4 regions of the Paenibacillus sp. P4_E11 genome follow, and region 1 is predicted to be linked to each of the others. Evidence: riboswitches for the same ligand, from Rfam matches in the RefSeq annotation. Region 1 holds a riboswitch; each other region holds the start of a gene.
The links. A riboswitch is a leader RNA that binds a small molecule or an ion and turns the genes downstream of it on or off. The one in region 1 is predicted to bind cyclic di-GMP.

Region 1 (8,485 bases):
GTACAGTTGGATCCCATTCATCCATTCGTTCAAAGTCTTGCATTACTCCAAGTACGGAAATCGCAGTAATAGAAGCTGTGCCCATAGCTAAGTAAACAGCGCATTCATAAATCATGAAATAACAGCCCTTGCAATCACAGGGGCTGTTATTTCATTCCCAAAGTTTCGCGTGTTATTTAGGATCGGGGTTTACTTCGGATTTTGTTATAAATTGCAAATCAATTTTCAGTTCATGTTTCTGTCATGACGCCGCCGTTGACGTGTAGCACCTGTCCCGTCACGTAGGAGGAATCGTCGGACGCCAAATAAATGTAGGTCGGCGCAAGTTCGAACGGCTGTCCGGCGCGTTTCATAGGCGTTTCCAAACCGAATGTTTTAACATATTCGGCCGAATAGCTGGATACGATGAGAGGGGTCCAAATCGGACCTGGAGCTACAGCGTTGACCCTGATTCTCTTGTCGACCAATTGGAGCGACAGCGAACGGGTAAACGATACCACCGCGCCTTTTGTCGAGGAATAATCAACAAGCAAAGGAGCGCCTGCATAAGCGGTTACTGATGCTGTTGATACAATAGAACTGCCCGGCTTCAGGTAAGGGAGTGCTGCCCTCGTCATGTAGAAATGCGGAAAAATGTTGGTCCGGTACGTATTCTCGAGCTGTTCGTCGGAAATGTCCAATATGCTCTGCTGAGGGAACTGGACGCCTTGGTTCAATATAAGCACGTCAAGCTTTCCATAGCATTCCAACGTCCTTCTGACCACTTCCGTGGAAAAAGAGGGCTTGCGCAAATCGCCTTCGATCAGTAGACAACGGCGCCCGTAGCGCTTCACCATCTGTTTGGTCGCCTCGGCGTCCTTGCGCTCATACAAATAGACTATCGCCATATCCGCTCCTTCTTTGGCAAAGCCGATTGCGACGGCGCGTCCGATGCCGCTGTCGCCTCCGGTAATGATGGCGATTTTCCCTGCCAATTTGCCACTTCCCTTGTATTCGGGATTGTCGGATATTGGAGTCGGGTTCATTAGATACTCCAAACCAGGCTGCACGTCCTGATGCTGCGATGGAAATGTGATTGGCACTTGCCGGCAGCGTGTCTCATAACCGTAATATGGATACATTGGTATCACTTCGAAATCCTCCATTAATATAATATTAGAAGCAGGATATTCGCCCAGTTCGAAAATGGTACCCGTGATGTCACTTTTAATCTTAATGTTGTGCTATTGGTTAACGAAAGAAGACTACCTACCAGTATGACAACTATTGTGTCCTGTCAGTGCAACAAATTCCCTTGGTAACCTACCGATAACCACACCTTGTAAAGGGGCTATCACACAAGAAAATCATCCTTTCCATACATAAATTAAAGACAAAAGAGTAATAAGGCGGGAGAGTATGATTAGTTATATAGCTTTAGGCGATTCGATCACTTTTGGTCAGCAAGCAAGTTCTAGCTGTAAAGCATATCCATCTAGAGTTACCTCGATGCTAAAATTAAAGGGAATTCAGGCAAAACGATTCGTGATTGCCCAACCCAGTTGGACTAGTGCTGACCTTGCAGAAGAGATCTATGCAGATCCTTCGCGCCTTAGTTGTGCTAAAGTGGTTACAGTATGGATCGGCGGCAATGATCTGATTCATTTTGCCTTGTCCTCGCTCCGAGAACCCGCTACACCAATTCTAGAGATGATGAACCGGTTTAAAAGAAGACTTGATATAATACTTGGATTGGTCCGTATTATGGGAGTGAAACACATCATCTGCTGCACCCAATACAATCCATTCCCAAACAGCGTAATTGCTGTGGATGCCATTCGCACTATGAATCAACTAATTACTGCCTCCGCGAAAACAAATTGTTGTCTGGTTGCCCGGGTGGATCGGTGGTTTTCCGGTAACGAGCACAGTTTAATATACGGATACCGCGGTGGGCATGCAGAAGATGCTTTACGCGGTTTCGCAGCGGTACATCCAAATGATCAAGGACATGAGGTCATTGCCAAGGGACTGTTCTCCTCTATTTATCCATTGATTCGCCAGTGATGAGTTGAATTCGGCTGGTCCCTTGCCAAAACCGGGCTTCCGTTTAAAAAAATAAAAGCCCAACAGCCGAAACAAATGGAGTATGCCTAAACAATGAACTCTACAAACACAGGACTCCTCAAGAGTCCTTTTTTGGTCCAATTTCTCACTTTCACCTTAGCCCGAATCCTCGGCTCCACGTAGACGTGATCGCGATCCTCCCCCGTGATATATGGCTTGATCACCTGGAAGAATGCCTGCTTCTGCGCCGGCGCAACTCCAAGCTCAATTATCCCAGCGGGGCGATTCCGGCCATCCCTCTGAACCGATGCTAACCAGCCGAACTCTGCTTTCTTCCAACCACTGATCGTCACTTCCGCATAGGACCAGTTGATGATCTTCTGCCAATTGGGGCTCCGCTGTCCGACCGAGTAAACCGACTTCTTCCGCTTGCCCACTATCCCTTCCATTTGCCGTGCCACCATCTCATTAAACAACTGCTCGCCTTCCCGCTCTATGTAAGGTACGACACTGATCCGCGGGTTCCCGAAGTCGATGCTGGCAAGGAGCTCCTTTCGTTCCATGAGCGACCAACCGCGCACGTCCCACCCTCGGTACCGAAGGATGTCGAACACAATGTAGTTGGCCGGCAGCGTGGCCGATAGCCGGAGCACCTTGTCAGCCTTGCGCGCCTGGAATCGCTCCATCACGGATTCAAAGTCAATCACGCCGGTAGACTGATCGACGCAAGCGACCTCTCCGTCAAGTAAGATGTCGTCCTCTGCTAGATCGTAAAGTTCTGGGTATTGAAGAGTACAATCATTATTATGGCGAGTATACAACCGCGAGTTCCCGTCCTGGCGGGTGAGCAGCAGCCGATGTCCATCGATTTTCGGTTCGAATATAAAGTCTGGATGTGTAAATGGGTTTTTGGCTGTTTCGAGTAGCATAGGGGAAATAAACATAATCATCACCAGTGTAATCGTACCACTATAGGCTTTTGAGAGGTATTGGGGGTTAGTGGAAATAATAAAGGAGGCCCTAAATTATGAAGCAGGGCAATAAAATTCCACATGACTGAGACGCATGCCTTTTACATATATAAGTATTCTTGTCAAAGAAAAAAGAACAGCCAGGGACTAACCCCGCCTGTTTCTCGGACAGATATTATTTATTGTCACTTGATATCCCTAAACCGCTGTATAATCTCGGGGAGGAGGAAGAGTGATCCGAAAATAACCATAAACCCGACATCAACCCAACGCTATCCGTAGATCACTCTTTCATCTGAGGCATTTGTGGAACTCATTAAGCAACTTAAGCTTAGAGATTCTTATGCCGAACGTTCGCTATATAACAGGGTAGAAGACCTGGATCAAGCCGTAACCTAAATTACCTATTGGGTTGAACAACGGGGGTCCTTCACTTGGAACGGCTGTTTTTGCTTCAATCAACAATGAATCGACCAGTCTCTACTTCTTGACTATCTTCCCATGTAACAACAACAGGAGCAACATACACCCGATTCCAATTGCGGCCCCGAGCGTATCAACCGCCACATCTATCAATAAGGGCGTACGGTCCCCGGTAAGGCTCTGATGAAACTCGTCTGATCCCGCATACAAGAAGCAAATCAGCAGGCTGTACAGAAACAGCAGTCCCCGCCGTTTCATATGCCCTAGTGCAAATGCCACAGTCCCTCCCAGACAGAAGTATATGAATAGGTGCGCCCCCTTGCGAATAAAAAACTCCACAAACCCGGGTACCCCAAGGCGATTTATGCTGACGGTCTCACCGGCATAGTTAAACTCAATATTGGAGAACTGTTCGGAGATCATTTGCTCAGGAAGCAACTTATGAAGCTTCGGTCTGAGGTCTTGCTGATGGTAAGGCTGGGAGGAGAAATAAAAGATAACAGCCATAATAAGGACGGCTGGTATCCACCTGATGGTTGTACTTGTCTTCCTTTGCATGTCGTCCCCTTCCTGGCTAGCTAGCCAATCTTCAATCACATTCATGTAGAAATCTCGTTAGTCGCTTCGGATCGCGGTTATGAAGTCGTCCAGTTCATAGATGAAGCCGAATAGGATCGATATCCGCCAAAGTGCAATGGCCTTCGCCCCTTCATAGGGTGCCGACTCTTTCGTCTCAATGGCCGTAACGGCTTCTCTAATCGCGGAGCAGGCAAGTCCTCGTCTGGACATGTCCAGCATTCCACCAGGAGAGGACAACAGACACCCATCAATGGCAAAGCCGATATACGTGATGATCGATGTCATATTGCCGATGAATTCCAGGGAACACATGTTCACTCTTGAATTTCTGAATCCGTCTGAGGTAAGAATCCGGCTCGGTGCCCCTCTTTTCAACAGTTGTTTGAGATGGCGCGGCTGTAGCCGGGAAGCTGCTGGTAATAGTCTCCTGGGAAGAGAACATGGAACACCTTCATCCCTGCCTTCCGCACCGCTTGCAGCAGAGTGGGGAACACCATCGCGGCAATTTCATTCGATCATGTCAAGTATTCAACAGAGCGGTATCTGCCTGAAGACTCTTCGGGTGTCCCGAACGCACCAGCGTGCATCACAACGATTGCCGAACGGTTCAGATCGAATTCATAATCTGTCTTGGCCCAGCCGCCAAACCCTCCTGCAGGAATCTGGAGACTGAAATCTGCATCATGCTGTCGGTAATAACAAGTCGGCATTCGGACGATGCTCATATGTATTACCTCCTAATTGTGAATCATTCTCTCATCATACGACCAATTGCTAACATAATGCTACCTTAACACAATTGGAATCAAATATTACATATCCCGAATTCGCGGCACAAGATGCGGATCGTACGGTTATCAAGCCTCCTACGAATCATGATATAATGCTTGCATCATCCGAGTAATGGGAGGCCCCGCACTTGTTTACTCGTAAATCATCGGCTGTCGAGCCTTACTCGGCCTGTCACTTCTGGTTACTGCTTGCGGCGGAAGAGAGTATTACCGGTTACAACTACGAGCCCTGGCACATCCGCTATGTTGGGATTGACATCGCCAAAGAAATTTCCGAACGTGGTATAACGCTAGAGGTATACTTCCAGGATGCCGTGCCTGTCAACAAGTAATGATGTACTTGTGCTAACAATCTAAGAAGACGAATAAGAAGCCCGGACAATGGAGTCCGGGCTTCTATTATGTAAGGTGCGTATTCCACAACTCTCGCTCGTTATCGGGCCAAGCCATTTTTGTATTCCTGACAAGCGAGACAAGTTGAAACATCGACGCAAGTCGGATTCATCTTGCCAGTGAACTTCGTACAGTAAATCGGGGTCTTGAATTCAATATTCGAAGAAATCATCGAGCTGTAAGCGCAATTTCCAATCAATTCGACAGTTAATCGATGCAAATCGGTCTTCAACTGCTTCACTTCTTCCATTAATTAGCACCCCCTGACACTGATGTTGTCGCATTGCTAAACAATTAAAAGAACGCTGCCCATATGACAGCGTTCATAAGATCCGCTAGAGGGCAACCCGGCTGTCATAGCTTGCGCTGAAGACCCGTAGCTTTGCGTCCCCGTCTTTCGATCGGGTTTGCCAAATCATGCTAATGTACTACCAACCAGAGACTATAGTATCATAGATTCCCGCCCTTGTTTAATAGGCATATCGGACTATTTGTTATTCATGTTGTCACTTCGGCTTCCTGGCCTCGAATCGCAGTCTCACATAGTCCGCCATCCAGCCCTGTTCTCCATACAATGCTGGCCTAACTTCCTGTTCGATCTCCTGATAAACCGTCTCCAGCTGTTCGTTCGTCAACCCTGATGTGAAGGCTCCACCGAACATCCCGATCCAATGGAGAAGCCCATGTTCGCGGTCATTCAATGCCGTCGGACGTTGGAAAGTCACGAGACGATCGACCGTGAAGCCCTGATCTTCCAGCAGTGTGGCATATTGCCCTGCGGTCGGGAAATACCAAGGATTGCAGGCTATGGCATCTATACCGCGCCTCGTGACGGCCCGTTCCAGCGCCGTGGCAATGTGCGCTACGTTGCCCTTCGCGCCGAACTCGCCGACGAAGCGGCCGCCGGGCCGCAGCGCATCCCAGACGCCGCGGATCACATCCGCCGGGCGCTTCATCCAGTGCAGCGCCGCATTCGAGAAGACGGCGTCATAGGACGGTGATGTGCGGAAGTCTTGTGCATCGGCGACCTCGAATGGCAAGCCAGGGTACTTGGCCCTAGCCTCAGCAATCATCTCCGCCGATGCATCCATGCCTTCTACTTCCGCGCCTGATGAGGCGATCAGAGCAGTCAGATCACCGGTACCGCAGCCCAGATCAAGTACCCTCATGCCGGACTGGGGATCAAGCCAGTTCACGACTCCCTTGCCGTACTCCGAGACGAAGCCCAGCTGATTGTCATAAAGCCTCGAGTTCCATACCTGACTTATGTTGATGCTCGTTGTTCCTTGATCCACACTTGCTTTCTTTTCCATAATAGCAGCTCCCTTGATTAAATGATCTAATTCTTTACTTGTTGGTTTCATTATGATCCCAGTCCAGTTATACGTCTAATATATAGAAGCTTTAATATTAATAGGTAATTCCTATAATAGGATGACATAATAATTCCTGCACCTCACTCGATTTCATTTCGTCGGACTTGCTGGAATTATTAATTATTTGTAATGAAACTTGATATCTGTTACAGTGCCATAGGAATGTTTATTGATTCGGGAGGGTATATTGATTTGTTAACAGAGACAGCAAAACCAGAATTAACTCCAATGCCGATATTCAGGTGCAACAATAAGGAATGCAAAGCATGGATTCGCGAGGAGCTCGCTTCATCACCTTCACCAGATTGTCCGTTGTGTAAGGGGAAGATGGTTCGCAGCTTCAAGCATCTACCCAAGCTCGCTAAGACGCCCAAGCCAAGGAAGCGTCCTTAACTGCATTACGACCTCATAGCATACAAAAAAGTCCGGAACCTGCTGACATTCAGCTAGCTCCGGACTTTTATTTTGGTGGGGTTCTTTAGCGATTCAGGAGGCTTCCTACATAGCGCAGCAGCTCATTGGCTGAACCGGTCGTATAGCCATGCTCATCAACGAGTCGTTTGATTACTTCGTTGATTTTCTTCAGTTGGTTCTCATCTGGCGTTTTCGTCGACGTCGTAATCTTGACAATATCCTTCAAGTCCGTGAATAGCTTCTTCTCGATTGCTTCACGAAGCCGTTCATGACTGCCGTGCTCGAACTTCTTGCCCTTGCGGGAATATGTCGACATGCGGATGAGAATCTCTTCACGGAACGCTTTCTTCGCATTCTCTGACACCCCGATCTGCTCCTCAATCGAACGCATGAGTCGCTCATCCGGGTCCATCTCTTCACCGGTCAACGCATCCTTGATCTTCTGCCAGTTGCAATACGCCTCGATATTGTCCAGGTAATTGTTGAACAGCGTCTTGGCCGACTCCTCGTACGAATAGACGAACGCTTTCTGCACTTCTTTCTTCGCCAGCTCATCGTATTCCTTGCGGGCTACGGAGATGAAGTTCAAATACCGCTCACGCTCTTCCTTCGTGATAGAAGGATGTTGATCTAACCCGTCCTTGAGCGCACGCAACACGTCCAGGGCATTGATGAATTCAAGATTTTGCCGGATCAATGCGCTCGATATCCGATTGATTACATATCGTGGATCGATGCCGGTCATGCCCTCTTCAATATACTCGTTCTGCATCTCCTTGAGGTCGGCGTCCTTGAAGCCTTCCACCGTTTCTCCATCGTACAGGCGCATTTTCTTGACCAGATCCATCCCTTGCTTCTTGGACTCCTTCAGCCTCGTCATGACAGAGAAGATCGCAGCAGCCTTTAGCGAGTGAGGGGCGATGTGGATGTGCTTCATGTCACTCTGTTGGATGAGCTTGCGGTAGATCTTCTCCTCCTCCGACACCTTCAGGTTGTAAGGAACAGGCATCACGATCATTCGCGACTGGAGCGCTTCGTTTTTCTTATTGGAGATGAACGACTTGTATTCGGATTCATTCGTATGGGCCACAATGAGCTCATCGGCAGAAATGAGCGCGAACCGACCTGCTTTGAAATTGCCCTCCTGGGTGAGCGATAGCAAGTTCCACAGAAACTTCTCGTCACACTTCAGCATCTCCTGGAACTCCATCAGCCCGCGATTGGCCTTGTTCAGTTCCCCATCGAAACGATAAGCCCGTGGATCGGACTCCGTACCGAATTCCGTAATGGTGGAGAAGTCGATGCTGCCCGTGAGATCGGCGATGTCCTGCGATTTCGGATCGGATGGACTAAACGTCCCGATGCCAACTCGTTCTTCTTCCGAGAGGAAGATTCGTTCGATCATGACCTCTTCGATCCGGCTGCCAAATTCGGTTTTGAGCCGCATCGCGCAAGACGGACAGAGGCTGCCTTCAATCTTGACGCCTAACTC
Region 2 (8,485 bases), on a different contig from region 1:
CATCCCATCGAAATAGCTGAGTGTGCGGTACACTTGCTCTTCCTTCTCATGCTCGGGGTCGTAACGGCGGAACCAGTCGATAATTTCTCTGTAAGGCCCGGCTCCGTGGTGGGCGACCGATCTTTGAAAATTACACAAGTAAGGGAACACCGGCATAGCTACCTTCGGACGAGAATCAAGCCCCGCTACGGCTAACGTCAATCCGCCGCCCTGGCTGTTCCCGCATACCGCAATCCGGGAAGCGTCGATCTCTTCACGCGAACATACGAAATCAATCGCACGTACGCAATCCAAGTAAGCTTGCTTGAAGTAATATTCATTCGGGTCCAGAATCCCTTTCGTCATATGCCCGCCTACACTTCCGGCACTGTAGGAAGCACGGTCCGGCGTGAGACCGGATTGACCGCGAGTATCCACAGTCAGCGAAGCATAACCCATAGCTGACCATTGCAGCAATTCATAGACTCGGCTGCGACTCCCGCTATAGCCGTGGTAACGTACGATAACCGGCATCGGCCGTTTTGCAAGCGCTTCCTTAGGCACGACATACCAGCCATGCACCTTCGTTCCGTCTGCACCATCATACACAATATCGTATCCGTCAACCGATGCGACCGGATAATCGATCCGAGTGAGCTGGGCATTTAATGGGATCGCGCTCGACTTCGCCAATTCCTGTTCCCAGAACGCATCGAAGTCCTTTTCTTTCGTCAAGCTAGGCTTGTACTCCCGTAGTTGTGCTAAGGGCATATCGACCAATGGCATACTAACAGCTCCTTATTCGTCCTTTTTTACAATTAGTGACAAGTTCTCATTCCATATGGTACTATATTCCTGATGTTTCGTAAATATTGATAAAAGGCAAACCCGTCCGAAAGGCGGGGACGCAAATCCACGGGTCTTCCGAGCCGGACGTCTGGTACAGACTTCAGGTTCTATGATAGCCGGGCTGCTCATTCGAGTCAGTCGCTGCCACCGGTAGCGGCTGTTCTTTTCAATGATGCCTGAGCGCAAGGGAGCCTTCTCGATGGATGAATTGAACCGGATCAAACATCTGACATTGTCGGTTACGAGAGAGCTCGTAGCCAACTGCCGATTCTGCGTTGAAATCGCCCTCGACCCCGATGACAAGACACCCATTCAATGCATCAAGTTTTCAGGAAACTCAACACCAATCAGCGTTAATGCTACAACTTGCCTTACTTGTAAAGAATACTTGAAGAAGCGATTGCCTGTTCCAGATGAAGGGTGGGCAAAAGTGGAAAATGACCTGTAGAAACAAACAGGTAGTACGACCCAGAATGGGTCGTTTTTTGTTAGGGTGCTTATTGATTTAGAGCGGCTTCTGTGTCAATATAAGGCTGATGAACTTACTGATACGAAGAAACAGGTGACTCCCAGCGAAAATGATGAATCAAGCCTTTTTCCGATTGTTAACCGAGCTATCCTCCCGAAAATGGATTTCCAGCATTACCGGTGCATTCGCCCAATCGAGCGTGAGCCGTCTGCTAATCCCCCGTTTCGCCAAGCTGTATGGTATTCGACTGGATGATGCAGAGAAGGCGGTGAGTGAGTATCGTTCGCTGAATGAATTTTTCACGCGGAGGCTGAAGCCAGGCTTACGGCCGATTCATGAAGCAGTCGACTCCCTGGTCAGTCCGGTCGATGCCTTGATTACCGGTATCGGACGGATCGAGTCCGGTCAACTCCTGAACGTGAAAGGGCAGGATTATACGATTGAGGAGCTGCTCAACCAGTCGCCTCGTATGGTGAACTACAAGAACGGATTCTATTATGTCCTCTACTTGAGCCCGACCGACTATCACCGGATCCATGCTCCTGTCTCGGGCCTTATATTGGAAAAAGAACATGTGCCGGGCAAGGTGTATCCTGTCAATGATTTTGGCTTAACGCAGATGAGACGCGTGCTGAGCCGCAACGAGCGACTGATCACCTACATCGAGCATGAGCACGGAGAGATCGCGGTCGTGAAGGTCGGTGCGATGAATGTGAGCAGCATCCGCTACTCGGAAGCGCTGCCTGATCGGCTCGAACGAGGCGGCGACCTTGCGTACTTCGAATTCGGCTCGACGGTCGTCTTGTTGACCGAGACCGGAATCTTGACCCCTCGAGCCGACTTGCAGGTCGGTTCTAAAGTCAAGATGGGCGAATCACTCGGTACTTTGCATGATAAGTAAGGCGGGCGGTGTGCGGATATTGAGGCTGTCGATTAACTGTTGATAGAGGCTAAGACGGCCGTTCCGAGTGAAAAAGGACCCTTAGTCATCCCCACAAAGTGAAGCTAAGCTCTGTAGTATTTCCGAGTACTTTGTGGGGGGCCCGGGTTTCAAACATCTTGTTTGAACCTCCTTGATTGTATAAGAGATTCAGCGGTGGGAGGTTCAAGCCAAAACTCGCCAGGGTCCTCTTTTTCACTCTCCACTTCCCTTGTCCACAGTTAATCGACAGCCTCATATTTCATGTTACAGCTCGCTCGGCACTGCCTTTAAAGACGAGCAGTAACATAAGTACAATCAGAAGCACAAATGCCATCGAACAAGCACAAAACGGTGCCATCCTGTACAGGGACGGCACCGTTTTGTGCTTGAAGTAGACAATTCATTACTTTCCAAGATGTGCTTCCGCTTGCCGATATACAATAGCCGCCACACGCATCCGTTCCACTCCCTCCTCAATTCGCTCTTCCGATAAGTGGGAGAATATGAAACACGCGCTAGCATATGCATTTTCGTAAAAGTAACTCCTTCCATCTCCCCATACAACTCCCGCCTGCTTACAATGTGTCTGGTATCGTTCGTAGCTGGCCTCGTCACCGCGCCAGCGGGCGAACACATGCAGACCGGCATCGGAGGGCACGACTTCGAACAGTGTGCCCAACTCACGATCGAGCAGCCGCCGGAACAGCTCGAATCGGCGACTATACACTCGGCCCATGCGGCGCATATGACGCTCGTAGCCGCCACTCCCCATGAATTGCGCTAACGCCCGCTGCTCCAGAAGGGATGCGGGGTACGGCTCATATAGCCGCAGCGCCCGAACAAACGGCTCCAGGAGCCGTTTCGGCAATACGGCGTAGCCGATACGCAGCTGCGCTTGCATCGTTCGCGAGAAGGTGCCGACATAGACGACGCGCCCGGCGCGGTCGAGCACCTTTAGCGGTTCAATCGGCCGCCCATGGTGGCGGAACTCGCTGTCATAGTCGTCTTCGACGATGACAGCGCCGCGCTCGGCGGCCCACTGCAGCAGCGCCTGCCGACGAGGCAGGCTGAGCACCGTCCCAGTCGGGAATTGCCGACTGGGCGTCACGAACGCGAGCCGGGCATCCCACGGCTCGATCACCAGCCCCTGGCCGTCCAATTGGCCAGGGACAGGCACGCCGCCGGCGGCGCGGACGGCCGAGACAATCCCGGTGTAACCGGGATTCTCGATCACGGCCGGCTCGCCAGCGTCCAGCAGCAGCTGCGCGGTCAGCGCCAGCGCTTGCATGGACCCATTGACGATGACGATCGCGTCCGCCGTCACCGTAATGCCCCGCGCCCGCTTCAAGTGGCGGGCAATTGCCTCGCGCAGAGGCAAATAGCCTTGCGTGGGGGCGGTCGCGCCCGGCGTTTCCGTCTTCTCGCGGACTTCCGCGTACAGAAGACGGCGCCATTCAGGCGCGGGGAACGGCACAGGCTCAACCTGGCCGAAATCGAACACTATGTCCCCGCTGTGGAGCTCTCGCACATGCTCCAACGGACTGCCACCCTGTTCTTCTTGCCTCAACCCAGTATCACCCGCCCGCCCCTCTCTTCGCGATGGCTGAGATAGTTGGCCAAGGCGGCTCCCCCAGTCTGACAGTCGAATGTGCATAGGATCCCCGACTTCCCCATCAGCGGCTGCTTGCCGGAACCGAATATACGTCCCGCTCCCCGGCTCCGCCTCCACATAGCCTTCAGCGGCGAGCCGCTCGTACACTTGATTGACAACGCCTCTAGACAACACATATTGACGACCGAGATCACGGCTGGACGGCAATCGGGTTCCATACTCCAATCGCCCGCTTGAGATCGCTTCCCGTAGTGCATAGTACAGCGCCGTCTGCTTGTAGCGGTGTGTCTCCAAATTCAATTCAAATGGGATATGAAATTCCATTCAATCCTCCCCTAACTTATCCGCCGCAAAAAGTGGTCCATTCAAATCCATCATAATTGGTGCTTTTTATTTGTCAATCCACTTTATAAGATAAGACAAACAAGGAGAGGGTGATCGTCGTAAGAAGAGAAGAATTTGATATGGCATCCATCGAGGAGACGGAGTCGTTCCTGCAAGAAATGAGCTTCGGGGTGTTGGGCTTGCACAATGGGGAGTATCCGTACTTGGTGCCACTAAATTTCGCCTATACCAATGGCAATATTTATGTATACGGCAGCAAAATCGGGCTTAAAATGGAGGCGCTCGGGGAAGATCTGCGTGTCAGCTTCAGTGTGGCCAAGGAATATGCAATAATCCCATCTTACTACTCGGACCCTGTATTCGCTTGCCCGGCGACAGCTTATTTCAAATCCGTTCTGATTCGGGGGAAAGCGGCGGTTGTGGTGGATTTGGCGGAAAAAGCGGAAGCCCTATCTGCTCTGATGGAGAAGCTTCAGCCAGAGGGCGGATATGACCCAATTGATCCAAACATTCCTGCTTACGCATCACGGGTAAAAGGTGTGGCCGTTGTGCGGATCACCCCCGAGCACCTATCGGCCAAGTTCAAGTTCGGTCAGAACCTGCCTGAAGCGAAAAATGAACATATCCGCAATGAGCTGCTTCAGCGGGACAAGCCGATGGATGCGGAAACCGCCGAGCTGATGGCCCGCTACTGCCCCGCACATCGTAGCAAAACCTAGCCTACTGCTGTCTAACTTCTCATCAAATCGAGGAATGTGCAGCGATATGGGGTCCAGATAGAAGACGATTCATGAACTCAAATAGTGGAAAATTCATCCGTTATTTTTATATTAAATCCCAAAAGCGAAGGCAAAAATAAAAATAAAGGAAAATTCATCCGTTATTTCAGGTAAAAAAACGATCTTCTCAGCAATAGCGGAAATTTTCTCCACTAATTTGCTATTCTCGCAATATTCGCGTACAACAAAAAGGCCAACAGGGAACTCAGTTCCCTTATTGGCCGTTCAGCCCTTCAGCCCTTCAGCCCTCCAGCCCATCGCCTCAGCTCAAGACTTATACCCCCGGCCCGTCACCAAGTGCGTGATCGCCGGAATTTCCTGCTCCAGCATAGCGAAGATGCCTTCCGGATAGACCGGCCGTTTCTTCAACTGAGATAGAGAGCGCCACACCAACTTAACCGAGGAATGCTCCTTGTGCCACAACGGTTCGGGAATATCGTTCGTAACCAGCAGCTCGCACCTGTGAATCAACGTAACCTGATGGTGCTCCTTGCCATAATATTGGAAAAAATGTTCGTTCACGACCAGCAAAGGCCCCACTACGACCTCAAGGTCATATTCCTCCATAAACTCACGGATTATGGCCTCGGATGCGGTTTCTCCGTACTCTACAGTGCCTCCGGCGAACCGATAGAACGATTCGTCCTCATCGCATTGCACGAGCACTTCTCGCTCTCCCGCTCGATCATTAGCCGAACGGCCTTGCCGGAGCATAATACCCGCCGCTCTAAGTTTCGGATTCATAATCGCATGCTCCCTTCGGACAAAAAGGACATAATCGAGGCTGTCGATTCATAGTCGATTGAGGCTATGACGGCCGTTCCAAGTGAAAAAGGACCCCTAAGTATACCCCGCAAAGTGAAGACAATGCTCTGTCGTGAATTCCTAGTACTTTGCGGGGGCCCCGTAAGTTCTAACATCTTGTTTGAACCTCCTTGGATCGGCTAAGGGGTCTAGCGGTATGGAGGTTCAAGCCAACTCGCCGGGATCCTCTTTTTCCATTTCCACTCATGTGTGCGCTATGTATCGACAGCCTCTAATCTCCTCTGTCATAATCCAACTTTTCTCTATTGTACATTACACGGGCACGGAAAGAAATTCCTGTTTGTTCTCTAATTGCTTGTATCGGTAAGTTTTCAGACTTCTATACATGAAGTGCACTCGGTGGTGACGCTCCTCCTCACAAGTGATATAATAGCGACATAAAGTCGAACTATACGATTGGAAGGATGACTTGATTCAAATGAACCCAATGGTGAAGCAGCTTAATGAAACGATTCAGAGAGAGAACACACATGTATTCGACATGCTATCAGGACTAGGCAAAGCGATTTATTTCCCCAAAGAAGGCATCTTGAGCCAATCGGCCGAAGCTAAGGTTAAGGCTAAAACCTATAACGCGACAATCGGGATTGCCCTCGAGAACGGTCAGCCGATGCACCTGAAATCCATTCAAGATACACTTAGCGCTTATTCGCCCAAAGATCTATACGAGTACGCCCCGCCTGCGGGCAAGCCAGAGCTTCGCAAAGCTTGGCGCAGCAAGATGATTACCGAGAACCCTTCCGTTCAAGGCAAAGGCTTCGGGAACCCGGTTGTCACGAACGCGCTGACACATGGACTGAGCATCATTGCCGATCTATTCGCCGATGCGGGCGATGCGGTTATATTCCCCGACAAGAACTGGGAAAATTACGAGCTGACCTTCGGCGTTCGCCGTGGAGCTGAGATCGTCAACTTCCCTCTCTATAATGAGCAGAATAAATTCAATTCCGATGCCCTGCGCGAAGCCATTCTGGCCCAACGCAATAAAGGCAAAGCGATAGTCGTACTGAACTTCCCGAACAACCCGACTGGCTATACGCCGACTCCGGCGGAAGGCAAAGAAATCGTCGCCGCCTTGCTCGCCGGTGCCGAAGCCGGCATCAACATCGTTGCCGTCACTGATGACGCCTACTTCAGCTTGTTCTTCGAAGATTCCGTCACAGAATCGCTGTTCGGCCAACTGGCCAACCTGCACCCGCGTATTTTGCCAGTCAAGGTGGACGGTGCTACGAAGGAAGAATACGTGTGGGGCTTCCGCGTCGGTTTCATCACATACGCTTCCGAGAGTGAGGCGCTCTTGAACGCGCTAGAGCAGAAGACGACTGGCATTATTCGTGCCACGATCTCGAGTGGCCCGCACCCCTCGCAGACGTTCGTCCTGCATGCGTTGCAATCACCGGACTTCGAAGCGCAGAAGCAAGAGAAGTTCGACATTATGAAAGGCCGCGCCAATAAAGTGAAGCAGCTGCTCGACAGTGGCAAATTCGAAGGCGCTTGGACCTACTACCCGTTCAACTCCGGCTACTTCATGTGTCTGAAGCTGACCACCGTTGACGCCGAGACGCTCCGCGTTCACTTGCTGAACCAATACGGGATCGGCACGATCGCCTTGGGTACGACCGACCTGCGTGTTGCATTCTCTTGCATCGAGGTCGAGCATCTGGAGGATCTGTTCAATCTGATCCACCAAGGTGTCAAGGATTTGGAGCAAGTCGCCGCCAAGTAAATCCCCACACAGTGTCGCGGGACCTTCCAAGAGTATTCCTATTACTTTACGGGGGTCCCGGACTCTAGCCCCACAAAGTGACGTGGGACCTTCGAAGAGTATTCCTATTACTTTGCGGGGACCCCGGAACTTACTAAAAAAAACGTCTCGCAAACCATTTTCACAATGGCTTCGAGACGTTCTTTATTTCCAGAATAGTCCTTGTTATTCCCGAGTAGTCCTTCGAAGTTCCAATTCTTTCTTCAGCGCCTTTTCAACAGAGGCAGCGAGAATATCAAATTTCTCGGAAATGGTGTACGCCAGGATTTCCCCACAATGAGAACAGTGTTGCTTCTGGAGTTCCGTCATTTTCGAGCAAGCCGTACACTTTATCATTCGGATGAATACCCCCATACTATCATGATCGCGCTCTATTCATGCATCGCCTTAATAATTATTCATCGTCAACTCCAAGTCAGTAGTTTATACCGAATATGGAGGAAGGGCAAAGAAACGAGGAGTTTATGAAAAGGGATAGCGTGGATCACGGAGGGCATGATTGGAACTTCCTAGAAGGACGCAGTGAACCGAAGGTTTTTTGGACGAGCACCCGATGATATGCAAAGCGGAGTTGCTGAGGCTCTAAAGAATAAGTATGCAAAGCGCTTTTATGGTCGCTATAATAAAGGAAATCATTAACGTAACGAATATGGAGGAGAAGCATGCGTGCGATAAGAGATGCCATCCAATCATTTCTCGCAAGAGGAATGTATTTCAGGAGGTTGCTGGGCTTCGGGATTGTTGCTCTATGCATCCCCATTCTTCTTGCCGCTTTTTTGGCATATGCGATTGTCTCCAACCATTTGGAGCGGCAGGTAAACGTGGCTAATCTCGAAATGATCGAACAAATTCAGGAGCGCGTCGACAGCGCTTTGAAATCCATATCGAAGTCATCTCGTGGGATTACGCTCGACCCAGGCGTGCAGCAATATTTGTACCA
Region 3 (6,436 bases), on a different contig from region 1:
GTCTTTCACGACGATTTTACCAGCAGCTTCTGCGGCTTTTTGAGCGGCGTTAGCAGCTTCAGTCCCTTTGTCAGCTTTGATGCGGTCGTATTCGTTCCAAGTGAACACTTTATCGCCGAATTCACGCTCAGCCAGCTCATAACCCCAGTTCTTGAACGCGCCTTCGGTGTACTTCATGATATTGCCTTTATGAACAAGCGTCAGGCTCTTGCGGCCATGCTTAATAGTGTACTCGATTGCAGCGCGAACTAAACGCTCGGAACCTTCCTTGGATACAGGCTTCACACCTAGACCGGAAGTTTCAGGGAAACGGATTTTGTTAACGCCCATTTCGTTCTTCAAGAATTCCAGCACTTTCTTCACTTCAGCAGAACCTTCTGCCCACTCGATACCCGCATAGATGTCCTCTGTGTTTTCACGGAAAATAACCATGTCAACCAACTCAGGACGCTTAACAGGGGAAGGAACGCCCTTGAAGTAACGAACAGGACGCAAGCAAGTGTACAAGTCCAGCTCTTGACGAAGCGCTACGTTCAGGGAGCGGATACCACCGCCGATAGGTGTAGTCAATGGACCTTTGATTGCCACGATATATTCGCGGATCGCAGTCAGTGTATCAGCTGGCAACCAGCTGTTGTATTGGTTGAATGCTTTCTCGCCGGCGAATACTTCGTACCAAGCGATTTTCTTCTCGCCTTTGTAGGCTTTCTCTACAGCTGCATCCAGAACGCGCTTGGAAGCTGCCCAGATGTCCGGGCCTGTTCCGTCGCCTTCGATAAAAGGAATGATCGGGTTGTTAGGAACCTGCAGCTTGCCGTTCTCAATCGTAATGCGTTCGCCTTCAGTCGGAAGCGAGAATTGTTCGAATTGTGCCATTGAATGAACCCTCCAATAATATGTGGTATGATCAGTTAAAAAAATTCGGGGCCCCCCGCAAAGTAACAGGCATAATCATCGAAGCAACACATCACTTTGTGGGGTTAACCGATTAGCGGTTCTCGATCGGAATGTATTTCTGGTTAACGGGTCCGGTATACTCAGCACGCGGGCGGATCAGACGGTTGTTCTCGTACTGCTCCAGAATGTGAGCGGTCCAACCGGATACACGGCTGATCGCGAAGATAGGCGTGAACAGGTCACGAGGAATTTCTAGCGACGTGTAAACGGAAGCGGAGTAGAAGTCTACGTTCGGCTTCAGCCCCTTCTGACCCGTTACCAGCTCTTCAATCTTGATCGACATGTCGTACCAGGTCATGTTGTTCGTAATCTTACCGAGCTCGTAGGACATCTTCTGCAGATGCTTGGCACGTGGATCGCCGTTTTTGTAAACCCGGTGTCCGAAGCCCATAATCTTCTCTTTGTTAGCAAGCTTCTCGTTGATGAAGGATTCCACCTTCTCCACGCCGCCCACTTGTTCAAGCATGGCCATAACGGCTTCGTTCGCACCGCCGTGTAAGGGACCCTTCAAAGCGCCAATTGCGGAAGTTACACCGGAGTAGATGTCAGACAATGTAGCGACAGTTACGCGAGCAGCGAATGTCGACGCGTTCAGCTCATGGTCAGCATGCAGCACTAGAGCCTTGTCCAACGCCTCGACAGCGATGGCTTCCGGTTCCTTGCCGCTCAGCATGTATAGGAAATTATAAGAGATGGAGACACCCGACTTAGGTGCAATCGGCTCTTTACCGTCCCGGATGCGCGCGAATGCGGCAATGACAGTAGGAAGCTGCGCTTGTAAGCGGATCGCCTTACGCAAGTTCGCTTCCGAGCTCATATCGTTCGCTTCATCGTCATACAGAGCCAGAGAAGAGATAGCTGTACGAAGTGCAGCCATAGAATTGGTATCCTTCGGATACAGCTTGATTTGTTGAATGACGGAATCCGCAATTGCAGCGTTACTGCTCAATTCGCTGCGCAACTGATCCAATTCTGACTTGGTAGGAAGCTTGCCGTACCATAGCAGATAGGCTACTTCTTCGAACGAAGCATTCTCTGCCAGATCATCGATGTCAATGCCGCGGTACGTCAGTACGCCATCAATGATCGAACTGATCGAAGAGGTAGTAGCTACGATGCCTTCAAGACCTTTAGTAGCAGTCATACGTTTATCGCTCCTTTGTGATAATATAGGGGCCAGATGTAAAGCTATAAATAGAACCGATAAGAACAGCGACAGGTGCTAAGAAATACTTATCAGTTACTATGATAAATGATTTGGGGCAAGAAGTGAAGAAAATGAGGCATAAAACTTCATTATCAGCACCATAAACATCTACTATCTCACGGTTTCGTCACATTGAATCACTTTAAATCAAATTGATTGCTATTGTGGGAATCTGTCCATTCCAGTATTCTCACCATGAATCACAAAAAATCATACTGAATCACTACATTTGTGGGTAAAATGTGGGAAAAGGTAATGCCGCGACTTTGGATGATGGTCGCGGCATTTTACTATGTTGGATACTGCCAATGTGATAAATTATTTTTATTCCTTCTACGCATTTACTCCTTTTCCCTGCCAAAATAGACTTGATCAATATGGTATCCATAAAAACTTAACATTTCAACTGCTACACTTACTGGTATATTCGTTGAGTCATTTTCATACTCATGAAGCATTTCTGGAGACATTTTTATGCCCTCTGCTGCTTCTTCTATTGATCGGCTCGAAGAAACTCTTGCTGCTCGCAGTGATATTTGTACCTCGCTTTGGACATTCCTCATTCCTACTTTCATTTTGCATCCATCTCCCCGAGTTTACTTCTCATGCTCGATATGTGTATAATCTTTCCATATAGTTAGGATGTGAGAGGTGATACATGACTCCCCCCATTGGGAGGAGCCGATTGCCTGAATGGTTTTATCTAACAGGTAAAAAGRAAGTCGACCTTGCACTATATTTGAAAGTTTCCGAAACCTTTATCTCACTTGTGTGTAGCAACAAGAAAGAACTATCCGTATACAATTTGAGAAAAACTGCACTCTTCTTCGGATGCTCCATGGATGAACTAGTGGACTGGGTCGATGAACTGAACTGAAGGGCACGGCAGAGAGCGAATAATAACGCTCCTCCCACGCCTATGAAGTTATCCCAGGGGTAAAGTCGTCGAGCTAAAACAAAACCTAATTTCCTAAATTAGGTTTTAGCGTTCCTTAGCACATTATGCCTTTCACCTCTCAGCAGCTGGCTGACCTGCGGTCCATTGACACCCGTTTAGCCCCTATAGCTTTGCGTAGCCGACTTTCGTCGGGTTTGCCATTATCGTCTCGCTATCGTGAGATGTTACATATGATGTAAGATAATGATAGGACAACCATTCCACTAAGGCAATAGCTAAATTGGCATTATTTTCTGACAATTCGCATAAGATAAAAGGCTCTGTTTTAGTCGGTGCCCAGGTGGCCCGGCTTTTTTCTCGTCCCAAAGTCATCAATGTCCCTGCATATCTCGTGCTGCCAGTCCACGTCGTTAGTCATTGAGGCCATAAGCGAGTAATTACAGAGAAGGGCTTGCGTCCAACAGTGGTTGACCAACCAGTCCAAGCAGAGCTCCAACTCCTTGCTCTGGACCGGATCTAGTCCGCCTGTCTTTTGAGCCACCCGCAGCTGCACAATCCGCTGAATAATCGGACTATCACTTACCACAGCGACCACCACCCTAAGCACGCCAGCGCCCCGAGCACCACGACGTACCAAGCGGCAAGGGTTTCCTTCTTCGGGTCTTGGACAGGCTCCTCCGTGGCGTGAACAGCTTTAATGCGGTTGTCCTGTGTGTAACGAATGCGGTAAACGGTTTGCTTCTGCATACTGACCATCAGCTCCTTTTCGGTTGATGATAAAGTGTATGCACAATCTATTGTGATATTGCTTGTCCGATTAGGATTTTCTTTCCCAAATTTGTTCGACGGTCCATCTCGACTCTACTCCCTGTGTCTCAGCCCAGGAATTGAGGGTATCTCTGATGTCGTAAGCCAGGTTTAGGAGTGGCACCGACTTATTACGGCTGAGGTTTGTGACAGTATTCCGGTTAATGCCCAGAGCTTCGGCCAGATCCATTTGTGAACGATCGAGTACGGCCAATATTGTCTTAATATTACAAACCATTATAATCACCTCACCAGAACAGTTCGACGTAACCACCTGTCGAATCCTTTGATGAAAGGTAGGAGCTTTTGCCGAATCTCCAGTTGCGACAAGACCCCGATTACTCGGGGCCGCTTACTTTTGTATTTTGAACCGGAGTTAGAATGGATTTGTAAGCTCGCGCTAGATGCACTCCGATCTCCGAACGCATGACCTCACGTGTCATGCCAAACCTATTTTGGTACCCCCGGCAGACGTATTGTGTATAAAATACATCGTCGTGTGTCTCGTCTGACAACACCTTTATATCATGCTGTTTTAGCTCTCGTCTAACACGGAACAGTTGAGCACTAACCTCGTCCATCACCTTAATAATAAATTGCTCCATGATCTGATGGAGCATGATTCTGGACCGCTTGAGGTCATCAAGGCTTTTTTGCAGCATGGTTAGTGTGTGAGGAAGTAGGACAAATTCCCGGATCAGTTTTAATTCGTCTATTGTTACCACGCTCGGGACCTTTTTGGCGCGATCCTGGTACTGCTCCTGATGCTCGGTCAGTTGTTTTCGCGTCAAGCTCATATGGCAGCACCCTTTCTAGTTGTTGGTATAGCGGCAAGGATGTTCGCAATAGTAAAGACACGAGGTGCACCGGACGTGATGCAAAACGCCCTCAGCTTACCATCCCTGACTGACTCGACCTTGATGCGACGCTGTGACAGCTTGCCGTTCTGATCCTGATAGATGATCTCCACGGTGCGACCTATGTACTTCTTCATGCGAACACCCCCAATTTATACGAACACTTATTCGTATTATAACGAGAACGCCCGTTCCTATCAAGGACAAAAAAGAGCAGAAGGGGTAGCCCTCCTGCTCTTTTGCGAGGTAACAATCACTTTTCATTTCCAATTATCGTAATGTATTTGGCCTCTATTTCAGGCAGTGTAACGGAACTATTTAACACAGACTTGTATGTCTTAAGACCTTTCACATCTCCCCAAAGGGTTATTATGTCGTTTTCTAAAATCCGATCTTCCCCTTGAGCTTTTCTAAAGTTCACATATACGGTATCCTGCCATCCATATTGCTCTTTCGTCACATTAATTCTCAATTCAACTTTATTGCCCGATTCGAGAGTTTGAATTACCTTACCTGTGTAAGTCACTGACTTTGATTTGAAACTTTCCGGATTTCTAGCTAAGTCGAGAAAAGGAATTGTTGCTGCAGCAGCTTTATATTCTTCTTGAGATTCAGCAGCAGGCTGGCTAGATTGCTCACTGGAAGCCGGCTCTGACTTAGGCTGGATTAATGCTCCAATGATCCCGAACAAGACGAATACGCCAATAACGGTAACAAAAAAGTTCCTAATGTACCTCGTCAGTTTTCGCGGTTTTTTCTTAACTTTTGTTGCCGGAAATGATGTGCTAAGTAACCACGTTCCACAGTTAACGCAATACTTCTGATGCTCCATGTTCTCGGTCTTACACGAAGGGCAAAGATAGCGTTCCTTTGAATCCGCTTCTTTCTGTATCTTTTCCATTTCTTTAATAAAATTGCGCTGGGTCCGATTAGACAAGTGATGCACCCCCATATGGGAAATAGTACCTACATGATTTTACCATCTTCAAGGGGTTATGTGTTTAAAATGTTTCAAAAAACAGAAAAGCCCCGCTAGCAGAAGCCAGCAGGGCAGCAGTCATTTGTTGTTAATCAGCACCAACAGCCGGTTAAGAACATCTGCCAGCTCCTCCCGGGTCACCGGTTGGTCCGGCCGGAACGTTCCATCCTCGTACCCGGTCATCAGGCCGTGATGGTTAGCGACCCAGATCACGTCCTCACTCCAGCGACCAGCCTCGACATCCGAGAACTCAGTCTTCTTCACTGGTGCCTGTTCAACCGGCTTCTCAAGACTCCAGCCACCCTCATCGCCATAGGCCATGTTATGATCGACCCCGATACCATTAACCACGACATCATTTTTCCATTGATATAAGTTCAAGAAGTCCGCTACACGGCCACTACTCCAGGCGTAGGTCTGCCAATACTTCGAGCAGACTGCAACGTTACGTACCGCGTTGATCACGGAGTACGACCCGTACACACCCGTCGTGTGATTCGGCGTGGCCTCGCTGGCGCCGCGAATGTATTCGATGACGGTCGCCATTTGAGCGGTACTAGCGTCGAAGTCAACAGCGAAGTAGATGCAGCTGCCTGGCGGCTGACCGATTGCTACTGCGACCTGGAGAGCTGTCATACCGTCCTGAAGCCCTGCCTCGTATCCACCAAGCGGCCGTCCCGCTGTTGTTTCGAACACCGAGATTATCTGCATGCCGGCGCCACTGATCGCCT
Region 4 (8,485 bases), on a different contig from region 1:
TTCGTTTCCGATGTCACAAATCAGAGCCTTACATTGTTATATGTGCAAAACGTAAAAGGAGCTGAGGAATGATGAACGACTTGACATGCATAATCATCGGAGGCGGCCATGCAGGGCTTGCAGCGCTCAAAGCAATACAAGCAACGACCCGGGGCATCGCGAACGGCCGGCGTGCGAAAAGTGATGTTATTCCGGCCGGCCGCGGGCGGGGAAGAGATTATGGTTCCCTGGACGCATTATTGTTCAGATGGAGTCGAATTCGTGCGAGGTACGGTTACGTCCGTGGATAGTGGAGGGAAACAGATTCGATATGAGGATGCGCAAGGAAATGATGCCCGAATTCGTTATGACCTTTTAGTCGTGGCGGTCGGCAGCATCGTTCGGCGACCGGATCCCGATCAGGGCGGCGTCGCCTTGACCGACCCGCAAACCGCGGCAGACATCCGGGAGCGCTGGCGTGCCAATCTGTGGAAGTCTGCCGGCGAGACGAACCCTGAGGAACGAAAGCGACTGATGACAATCGCGGTTGCGGGAGCAGGCATCAGCGGTATGGAGACGTCCGCCGAGCTGGCGCTAGCCATTCGGAAGGAAGCATCGGCGCTAGGGCTGAATTCGTCCGATACCTCCGTCTATTTGCTGAATGCACAGGGGCGGCTGTTCCCGGAAGGGCCTGAGAAAGTTGGACGGAAGTTGGATCAGACGCTCAGCGAATGTGGTGTGACAGTGCTTCACAATCGTAAGGCGATGCGGGAGGAAGCAGGAGCGGTGACGCTCAGCAATGGCGATTGGCCTATGTGTATGGACGTTAGGTCTGATTCCGAATCCGGTCCTTCGCGGTATGGGCTTGCCGCTTACTTCTGATGGCCGGGTACTGGTGGATGAATGTTATCGCGTCCAAGGGATGCCGGGTGTATACAGCATTGGCGACTGTGCGAGAATCGTCGATCCGACGACTGGCAAGGCGGATCAGATGACGTGCAAGGAAGGCGGATTTCAGGCGCTCCAACTGGGGAAAATCGTGATTGCCGATCTGGAGGGCCGTTCCGCGCCGGTTCACAAATCTTTGATGGATGCCTTTGCCATCGGCCTGGGGGAAAATCGCGGATTGATGTGGGCACGCAAATGGGGACTTGATATTATCATAACGGGGAAGCTTGGGTGGAAAATCAAGAAACTGGCATGGGATTTAGCCAGTCAGCTTCGAACGAGACCAAGATTGCAATATTTCGAACGGCCCGGAAAAGGTGATACGGCGAATGGAGAAACTATACGATCAATTTAGAGCACTGCTGTTCACGCTGGCTTATCAGTTGACAGGCTCTGCGGCAGACGCGGAAGATGTGGTGCAGGACGTGTTTTTTAAGGCGTATGACGTTCATCCCGAACGTTTGGAGGAGCCGAAGGCGTATTTGTGCAAAATGGTAACTAATCGCTGCCTCGATCTGCAGAAGTCGGCCCGGAGGAGGAGGGAAGTGTACGTCGGTCCGTGGCTCCCCGAGCCGATTCGGACGCCGGAGGCGGATACGCTCGAGACGACGGTCGTCCGCCGTGATCTACTGTCTTACGCCATGCTTGTTCTGTTGGAGAGGCTGACGCCGACAGAGCGGGCGGTTTTCGTCCTGCGTGAGGCGCTGGGCTTCGAATTGATCTATCGGTGATTATGCCGAGCGAAGGAAGGTATGTTGGATGAAACAGTTTGATGTGGCAATCATTGGTGGAGGCATTGCGGGTTTGGTGGCATCGATTGAGTTGGCCCAAGCAGGTAAGTCCGTTGTCCTTTTCGAGAAGGCCAGCCAACTTGGTGGTCGGGCAATATCTGTCAAGAAAAACGGGGCTATCTTCGATCTTGGCAATCATGCAATAGTCAGGGGAGGGGCAGTGGATGAAATCTTTCAAGATTTAGGTATAAGAATGGAAGGGGGATCTCCTTCGGTAAACGTATCGGTTCTATGGAACAATAAGGTAACCCCTATGCTTAAATTTATTATCTCTCGAAACATAAGCTGGTCAGGTAAGATGGAGTTGTTAAAGTTTTTTACCAAACTTGGAAAAATCGATGCCGATTCAGTGCCGGCTATCAGTCTGCGGAGTTGGATTGAACAAGAACTTCGCGATCCGATGGTTCGTCATATATTTTACGCATTATTCAGGTTACAAACGTACTCACAAGCCCCAGATCACCAATTGGCTGGCCCCGTCATACGTTCTATGGCACGCGCGATGAAAAAGAATAGCATTGTCTATGTGCAGGATGGCTGGCAAACCTTAGTTGATCAGCTTTACGAAAAAGCAGTTCGGGCAGGCGTCTCCATGATGACAGGAACAAACGTTACGGAAATCGAGCATGATGGAGCCGTTCGTAAAATAAAGTTTGCTGACGGCCAAGAGATGGACATCACGCATGTGATTTCCGCCACCCCACCCGTAGTAACCTCCCAGCTCTTAGGAGATGCGGGTTGCAATTCTGTTTTACGTTGGAAAGAACAGGCTCGTGTCATTCAGGCGGCAAGTTTGACTCTTTCTTTGAAGCGGCTTCCAGTACCAAATCGATTTTCCGTTTTGGGTGTTGATCAACCCATATACTTCGTGAATCAATCGAAATTTATTCGATTAAGTGAAGATGGCACTTCGGTGGTACACATTGTTAAATATAATGGTACTGGTGGAACGGATCCAACAGCTGACGAACGACTCCTCGAACAAATATTGGACTTGATCCAACCGGGCTGGCAGAAGGAAGTCGTTGCTAGGCAGTACCTCCCCAACATAGTTGCAGCCTACGACTATATGCACTTAGGCAGGGAAGATCGATTTCCAGGTCCAGCCGTACCCGAAATTGCAGGGTTTTACGTGGCGGGAGATTGGGCCACCCATGGAGAAAATTTGGCAGATGCTGCGGCGGCAAGCGGAAGACGTGCGGCGCGGCGCGTGTTAAAGGATATGGGGGCGGGCCGTAAGGGTGGGCGGGAAACCATATTGGTGTGAGTGACAGGAAGAAAGCGGCAAACTGTCGAAAGGCAGTGACGCAAAGCCACGGATCTTCTCACTGTTCAAGTGATGACCGCCGGGCTACCCAATCTGCCAAACACGGCCTATGGGGTCGTGTTTGGTGTTGGAACTTTCTATAACTATTATACATCTAAAGAGCAGCTGTTTTTGGAAATCTACTATATCCAAGGGAATGAGAACCTCAAGAAATGGCTCATCGAATCGATTGATTTGGATCTTGAACAATACTATTGCCCGTTTTCTTTGATTCGTTGGTCTACACGATACTCATAAAGATGAAATTGACATTCAACATTTCCCTGAAATTATTAACAGAAAGATAACTAGGGATGGGTGGGATGGAAATGAGAATGAGATTTATAGTAATAATCTTGTGTGGTCTGTTCATCTTCCCCCTATTCGGTTCAGCGCGAAGCGATGGTAGTATGCAAGAAGAGCGATCTGGAACTTCAGTTTTCTCCGAAGTGGATGCGTATATTGCTCGTGAAATGAAACGACAACGTCTTCCGGGGCTGGCTCTCGGGATTGTACAGGGGGATCGTATTCTTTACCTTAAGGGATACGGTCAAGCTGATTCATCGGGTCGTCCTGTAACACCTGAAACCCCTTTCGGAATAGGTTCGATCGGCAAGTCGATTACTGCTATGGCCGTTCTGCAACTTGTCGAAGCAGGAAAAATTGACTTAGATGTACCTATACAGCGCTATATCCCCACTAAGTATAACGGTGCAGAGTCCATTACTGTACGTCAGTTACTTAATCAAACAAGCGGGTTCACCCAAATCTCAACATTTAGCAACACGCTGGCAAGTGTCAACGATCGATATCAAAACGCTATAGAGAAAAACGCCTTGTCTTATGCGGAAAAGTTTTTAAAGCAAACCAATCAAACCGAACATCCCTACAGGTATTCGAACGCAAATTATGTACTGCTTGGCTATATTGTGCAACAAGTATCCGGCCAGTCCTATGGCGACTATGTGAAGGAACATATTTTCAGCCCTCTGTCAATGCATAACAGCTTTATGACGCTCGATGAAGCAACTGTTAACGGACTGGCTACGCCCTACCGTCGGATATTGGGGTACAACGCTGCCTATCATGGCCCCTATGTTTATATTGCAGGGGATTCGCCGGCGGGTTACCTCTATTCCAGTGCGAAGGACATGAGCCAATACTTGATTGCCCAAATGAACGGCGGCCGATTTGAAGATGATTCCGTGCTCTCTTCGGAAAGCATACGACTTATGCAGACCGAACCTGTTCCGGGAACGTACGCCATGGGTTGGATGACAGATCACATTAACGGTTTACCGGTTATCGGTCAGCCGGGTGGCTCGATAGGCTTCCAAGCCCAAACTTATATTGTTCCGGAACAAAAACTGGGAGTTATCGTGTTCGCTAACGTACTTGACGCGATCGATGCTGCTTGGCCCAAAACACACGTCATTACGACTACCCACATCGCCTCCGGGGTCATAAACTTACTGAATGAACAACCGATTGGAGGATCTGGTCTAAGCATTTCGCAGAAATACTTGCTCGTAAATGGATTAATATTCATGCTCAGCGCATGGTTATTATACACGACCGCTCGAACTGCGAAGCGCTGTCTTGGGCCGTGGAGTCCTGACAATTCTGGCCATACTAAAATATCTATCAAAGTTATATCAAGAATTGTCCTGGATTTTGCAGGTCTGTTTATTGTCCTGATGTTGAGTATGACTCAAGTTGTGCCGGTATGGCATATTGCAACAATCTTTCAGCCGGATGTAATCCCTTGGCTGAAGATAATGGCTGTACTTATGGCACTGAAGGGAAGCATGGAATTTATTCGGTTGGTTCGGTCGATTTCGCATGAAAAAACATCAAAGTTGAAATGTTGAGAATCGTTCTTTCCTCGTACCGGCCATTACGCTGATCCTGGGCAAGTGGACTTTCTGGCCCGGACACCGCAACTCTGTTTTAGACACTGATTCAACATCTATCGAAAAGCAATCCACATGGCCATCTGTGTGAAACAGGTCGCATGAATGGCGATTTTGGATGTTCCCGCATACGAGTCATGTGGAATGCTATGTGTTGTTGTTAGGAAGTAGTATTTGAAAGGTCACATTAATTTGCCAGCCCAAGCGGTTTCCGCTTGGGCTATTTTTATGTAAGAGATTTGAGTACGTTAATAAAACCTTCATACCTACATAACACAGGTCAAATCATTCATTGTTATAGTATATTGATCTACCAGACTATCAGGAGGCACACAATGAAACGATTTTATCAGAAATGGATAGCATTTATTCTTGCTATCATGATGTTGACGCCGAACACAAGTTGGGTAACGGCAGCAGGTGCAAGTGATTCGATTCCAAGCCTGCTCATTACCGAATTGGTCGTGAATCCGAAAGGTGCAGCACCGGATTTATATGAATTTGTAGAACTTTATAATAATTCAAATGTACCTGTTTCGATGCAGAATTACGCGATGACGAATGTGGCTCCCAATGGAGGGAAGCAAGACTGGACGTTTAGCGATAATAATGTGGTACAGCCCTATCAATCGATCGTTGTGTGGGTTCGTAATATTGCTTCCAATGCCCAGGCACAAAATAGTCTGTTAACGAATACAGACTTCTTAACCTTCTACAATCTTCCAGCCAATACGAATATGACGTCGATTAACTCAAACGGCGGGATGATCAATACCGACACCAGAACCATTACGCTAGTGAATAAAGCAGACAACCGAGACATGGTTAAGGCTAAATATGTCTATACTGCAGCGCCGGGAGCAGCGCTGGATGGGAAAGCGGACATCTTCAAATATCCTGAGGACGGTTCCATCAATATGCAGAATCTCGGCAACGTTGATCCAACTCCGGGTTCCGTCGATCCATCGCAAGTACCACCTATTCCAGCCTCGCCGGGGGGTACTACGGACGTACCGGATCTGCTCATTACCGAGCTCGTGACGAACCCGGCCGGTCCGGCTCCGGACTTGTTTGAGTTTATTGAGCTCTATAATAACTCTGACAATCCCGTTTCACCGACGGGCTACTCGATTACGAGTCTGGCTCTCGACGGTTCGAAGGAAACTTGGCGTTTGACAGAAGATAAGATTATTCAGCCGCATTCCACGTTGATTGTTTGGATCCAGAATGCAACGTCTAATGGAAATTTAACCCTAGTTGATTTCTTGAATTTTTATAAGCTCCAAATGCGCCAAAGCGGTATTGCCATCGTATCGACAAAAGGTGGATTGCCCAACAATGATACCCGAACCCTTATTGTTGCGAACAACAGCGATCAAGAAGTGGTGCGTGCTACATATACGACCACGGAAGGTTCTCCTGACGGAAAAAGTATTGAATACAAATTCCCGGAGGATCGTACCACGGTTATGCAATTGGTTGGACTAGCAGACGTCCCGACGCCGGGTGTAGTAAAGCCTTCCCAAGTTCCGACTGCTCCGGGCTCTGCAACTGTAGATCTCCCGCCCGATATTATTCATACGCCGATTACGAGTACGGAGAAAATGGATTTAACGGTAACGGCCTATGTATACGATGAGAACCTGACTCAAAACGTCACATTGTCCTTTAGTACAAATCCGGATGCGGAGGATCAATATTTTCAAGATATTATCATGCAGCCGACTGCTCTTCAATCGCTTATCTATAAGGCAGTAATTCCACAGTCTGCGCTTCAGAATACGACCGAGTTGGAGTATTACATTACGGCGAAGGATTCACAAAATAAAACATCACGTGTTCCGACAAACACCAATTACAAAGCGCATGTGAAAGTACCAGTAGAACCAGACAAGCTCTCTTTGAATCTAAGTGACAATCAGTACGTACGCGGCAACCTACAAGTGAAAGGGATGGGCGGAAGTCAATCGGATTTGCAACTGAAGATCGATAGTCAACCCGTAACGAATACTGGAACTATTCTAACTCTCCCGGCTAAAATTGTATTTGAAGGCAGCGGTATAGAAGCATCCCTGGGATACAAGAACGGCGTATACGTAAACGACCAGCTCATTTACACGATCACACAGGATATCATGCAATATGCTATATGTGAAGTGCCGGTACCAACCAACGTATTACATGCCGGTATGAATAAAATCACTGTACGATCGGGCAATACAGTAGCTCCGGATGACTTGGCAGACAACCACGATGATTTTACAATTCGCAATATGAGATTAGTTTTGGGTGACGGGACCCCAATAACCGATCCGAATGTACCGGCTACTCAAAATATTAAATTAGGTGACGGCTTTCCGCCAAATCCGGCTACAGCCGTGTTATCCAAAGATTTTAATATGTCCGTTCCAGCCGCGTTGGCTAAATCGTTGTTGGTTGACTGGAATACGACCCCATTGGAGGATGGAAGCCATCAATTAACTTTAACGGATGCAACGAATGCATTGGCTCCCATTCAAGTGACGGTTCAAGTGGATAACACTTTGCCGGTCTTATCGGTTGCTTCCCCGGTAAACAATCAAAGCTACAAAGGAACCATTCCCCTTAGCTATGTTGCTAAGGATAGCGGCTCCGGTGTGAAGAAGCTTCAACTGACATTGGATGGATCCCCTATCGTGGACACATCCTCGTTGCGTGCTGTGGATTTACAGCCAGGGTCGCATCTTCTGAAGCTGACGGTCGAAGATAACGCTGGTAATGTGGCGGTTCAAGAAGTGAATTTCACAAGCGAGGAAGAAAATCCGCGTCCGCCGCATCTGGTAAGTCCTGCGGATCAATCCGCCGACGTTTCCACGAATCCTGTATTGAAGGTAAAGATTGAGGATCCGACAGGAGATGCGCTAAACGCAACATTCTTGAAGGCATACAAATATGATTTTAAAGACGGTTTAAGTCATAAAGCATACACGAACGCTACCGATACGGAACCGCCGCTCACATTGACGCCTGCTGGCGAAACGCTGCTCACCTCCGATCAAATTCAGGCCATTTCCGCTCCGGATGGTCAATTTATGACAACGGATGATACGGAGAAATTCCCATATCAGCGATTTGAATTTATCATTAACGAACAACTGACGTCCGCGAAAACGGTGGATGCCATCTGGAAAGGGCATTCGCTGCCGGGCCGACGTGTGGCCTTATATGCTTGGAACTACACGACAAGCCTGTGGCAGGAGCTCGACTGGAAAATTGCCCCGGACGAAAATGACATCACCTTAAAAGGCGCCATTGCTGTAGCTGATATGGTTCGTGACCACAAGGCGAATGTAATCGTACAGGATCTGATTCCGCCTCCGCAAACCGTGGATCAGTACAATTTTGGTTTTGTGTGGATGCCGGACACGCAGTTCTATTCTAAGACGTATCCTAATATATACGACGCGACCAGCCAATGGATTGTGGATCACGCTTCCGCTCAGAAGTTCAAATATGTCATTCATACGGGAGATATCGTAGATGACGGCTTCCGACCTGAGCAATGGGCA

Region 2: another riboswitch for cyclic di-GMP. It lies ahead of AC1DWB_RS09085 (hypothetical protein); the one in region 1 lies ahead of AC1DWB_RS06060 (hypothetical protein).
Region 3: another riboswitch for cyclic di-GMP. It lies ahead of AC1DWB_RS18135 (helix-turn-helix domain-containing protein); the one in region 1 lies ahead of AC1DWB_RS06060 (hypothetical protein).
Region 4: another riboswitch for cyclic di-GMP. It lies ahead of AC1DWB_RS27550 (serine hydrolase domain-containing protein); the one in region 1 lies ahead of AC1DWB_RS06060 (hypothetical protein).

The regions. Positions count from the first base shown of each region.
Region 1 is NZ_JBFUIX010000009.1:55,453-63,937, forward strand. Features, by position in the region: gene AC1DWB_RS06025 (SDR family oxidoreductase) at 231-1,130, opposite strand; gene AC1DWB_RS06030 (SGNH/GDSL hydrolase family protein) at 1,399-2,046, shown strand; gene AC1DWB_RS06035 (ATP-dependent DNA ligase) at 2,133-2,990, opposite strand; gene AC1DWB_RS06040 (VanZ family protein) at 3,498-4,043, opposite strand; gene AC1DWB_RS06045 (hypothetical protein) at 4,056-4,304, opposite strand; gene AC1DWB_RS06050 (hypothetical protein) at 4,535-4,744, opposite strand; gene AC1DWB_RS06055 (hypothetical protein) at 4,939-5,142, shown strand; gene AC1DWB_RS06060 (hypothetical protein) at 5,244-5,453, opposite strand; cyclic di-GMP riboswitch class I at 5,542-5,625, opposite strand; gene AC1DWB_RS06065 (class I SAM-dependent methyltransferase) at 5,710-6,516, opposite strand; gene AC1DWB_RS06070 (cold-inducible protein YdjO-related protein) at 6,808-6,972, shown strand; gene AC1DWB_RS06075 (PrkA family serine protein kinase) at 7,058-8,485, opposite strand, start outside.
Region 2 is NZ_JBFUIX010000016.1:38,651-47,135, forward strand. Features, by position in the region: gene AC1DWB_RS09080 (acetylxylan esterase) at 1-765, opposite strand, end outside; cyclic di-GMP riboswitch class I at 851-957, shown strand; gene AC1DWB_RS09085 (hypothetical protein) at 1,028-1,276, shown strand; gene asd (archaetidylserine decarboxylase) at 1,410-2,198, shown strand; gene pdxR (MocR-like pyridoxine biosynthesis transcription factor PdxR) at 2,623-4,155, opposite strand; gene AC1DWB_RS09100 (pyridoxamine 5'-phosphate oxidase family protein) at 4,269-4,895, shown strand; gene AC1DWB_RS09105 (NUDIX hydrolase) at 5,223-5,702, opposite strand; gene AC1DWB_RS09110 (aminotransferase class I/II-fold pyridoxal phosphate-dependent enzyme) at 6,199-7,506, shown strand; gene AC1DWB_RS09115 (helix-turn-helix domain-containing protein) at 8,208-8,485, shown strand, end outside.
Region 3 is NZ_JBFUIX010000047.1:3,171-9,606, forward strand. Features, by position in the region: gene icd (NADP-dependent isocitrate dehydrogenase) at 1-876, opposite strand, end outside; gene citZ (citrate synthase) at 989-2,101, opposite strand; gene AC1DWB_RS18135 (helix-turn-helix domain-containing protein) at 2,506-2,739, opposite strand; cyclic di-GMP riboswitch class I at 3,180-3,271, opposite strand; gene AC1DWB_RS18140 (DUF7667 family protein) at 3,388-3,648, opposite strand; gene AC1DWB_RS18145 (hypothetical protein) at 3,642-3,809, opposite strand; gene AC1DWB_RS18150 (YhjD family protein) at 4,208-4,666, opposite strand; gene AC1DWB_RS18155 (hypothetical protein) at 4,663-4,863, opposite strand; gene AC1DWB_RS18160 (hypothetical protein) at 4,980-5,663, opposite strand; gene AC1DWB_RS18165 (glycoside hydrolase domain-containing protein) at 5,784-6,436, opposite strand, start outside.
Region 4 is NZ_JBFUIX010000112.1:4,800-13,284, forward strand. Features, by position in the region: gene AC1DWB_RS27530 (FAD-dependent oxidoreductase) at 109-861, shown strand; gene AC1DWB_RS27535 (FAD-dependent oxidoreductase) at 779-1,282, shown strand; partial or broken gene AC1DWB_RS27540 (sigma factor) at 1,257-1,643, shown strand; gene AC1DWB_RS27545 (phytoene desaturase family protein) at 1,687-2,985, shown strand; cyclic di-GMP riboswitch class I at 2,992-3,077, shown strand; gene AC1DWB_RS27550 (serine hydrolase domain-containing protein) at 3,348-4,895, shown strand; partial or broken gene AC1DWB_RS27555 (lamin tail domain-containing metallophosphoesterase family protein) at 5,273-8,485, shown strand, end outside.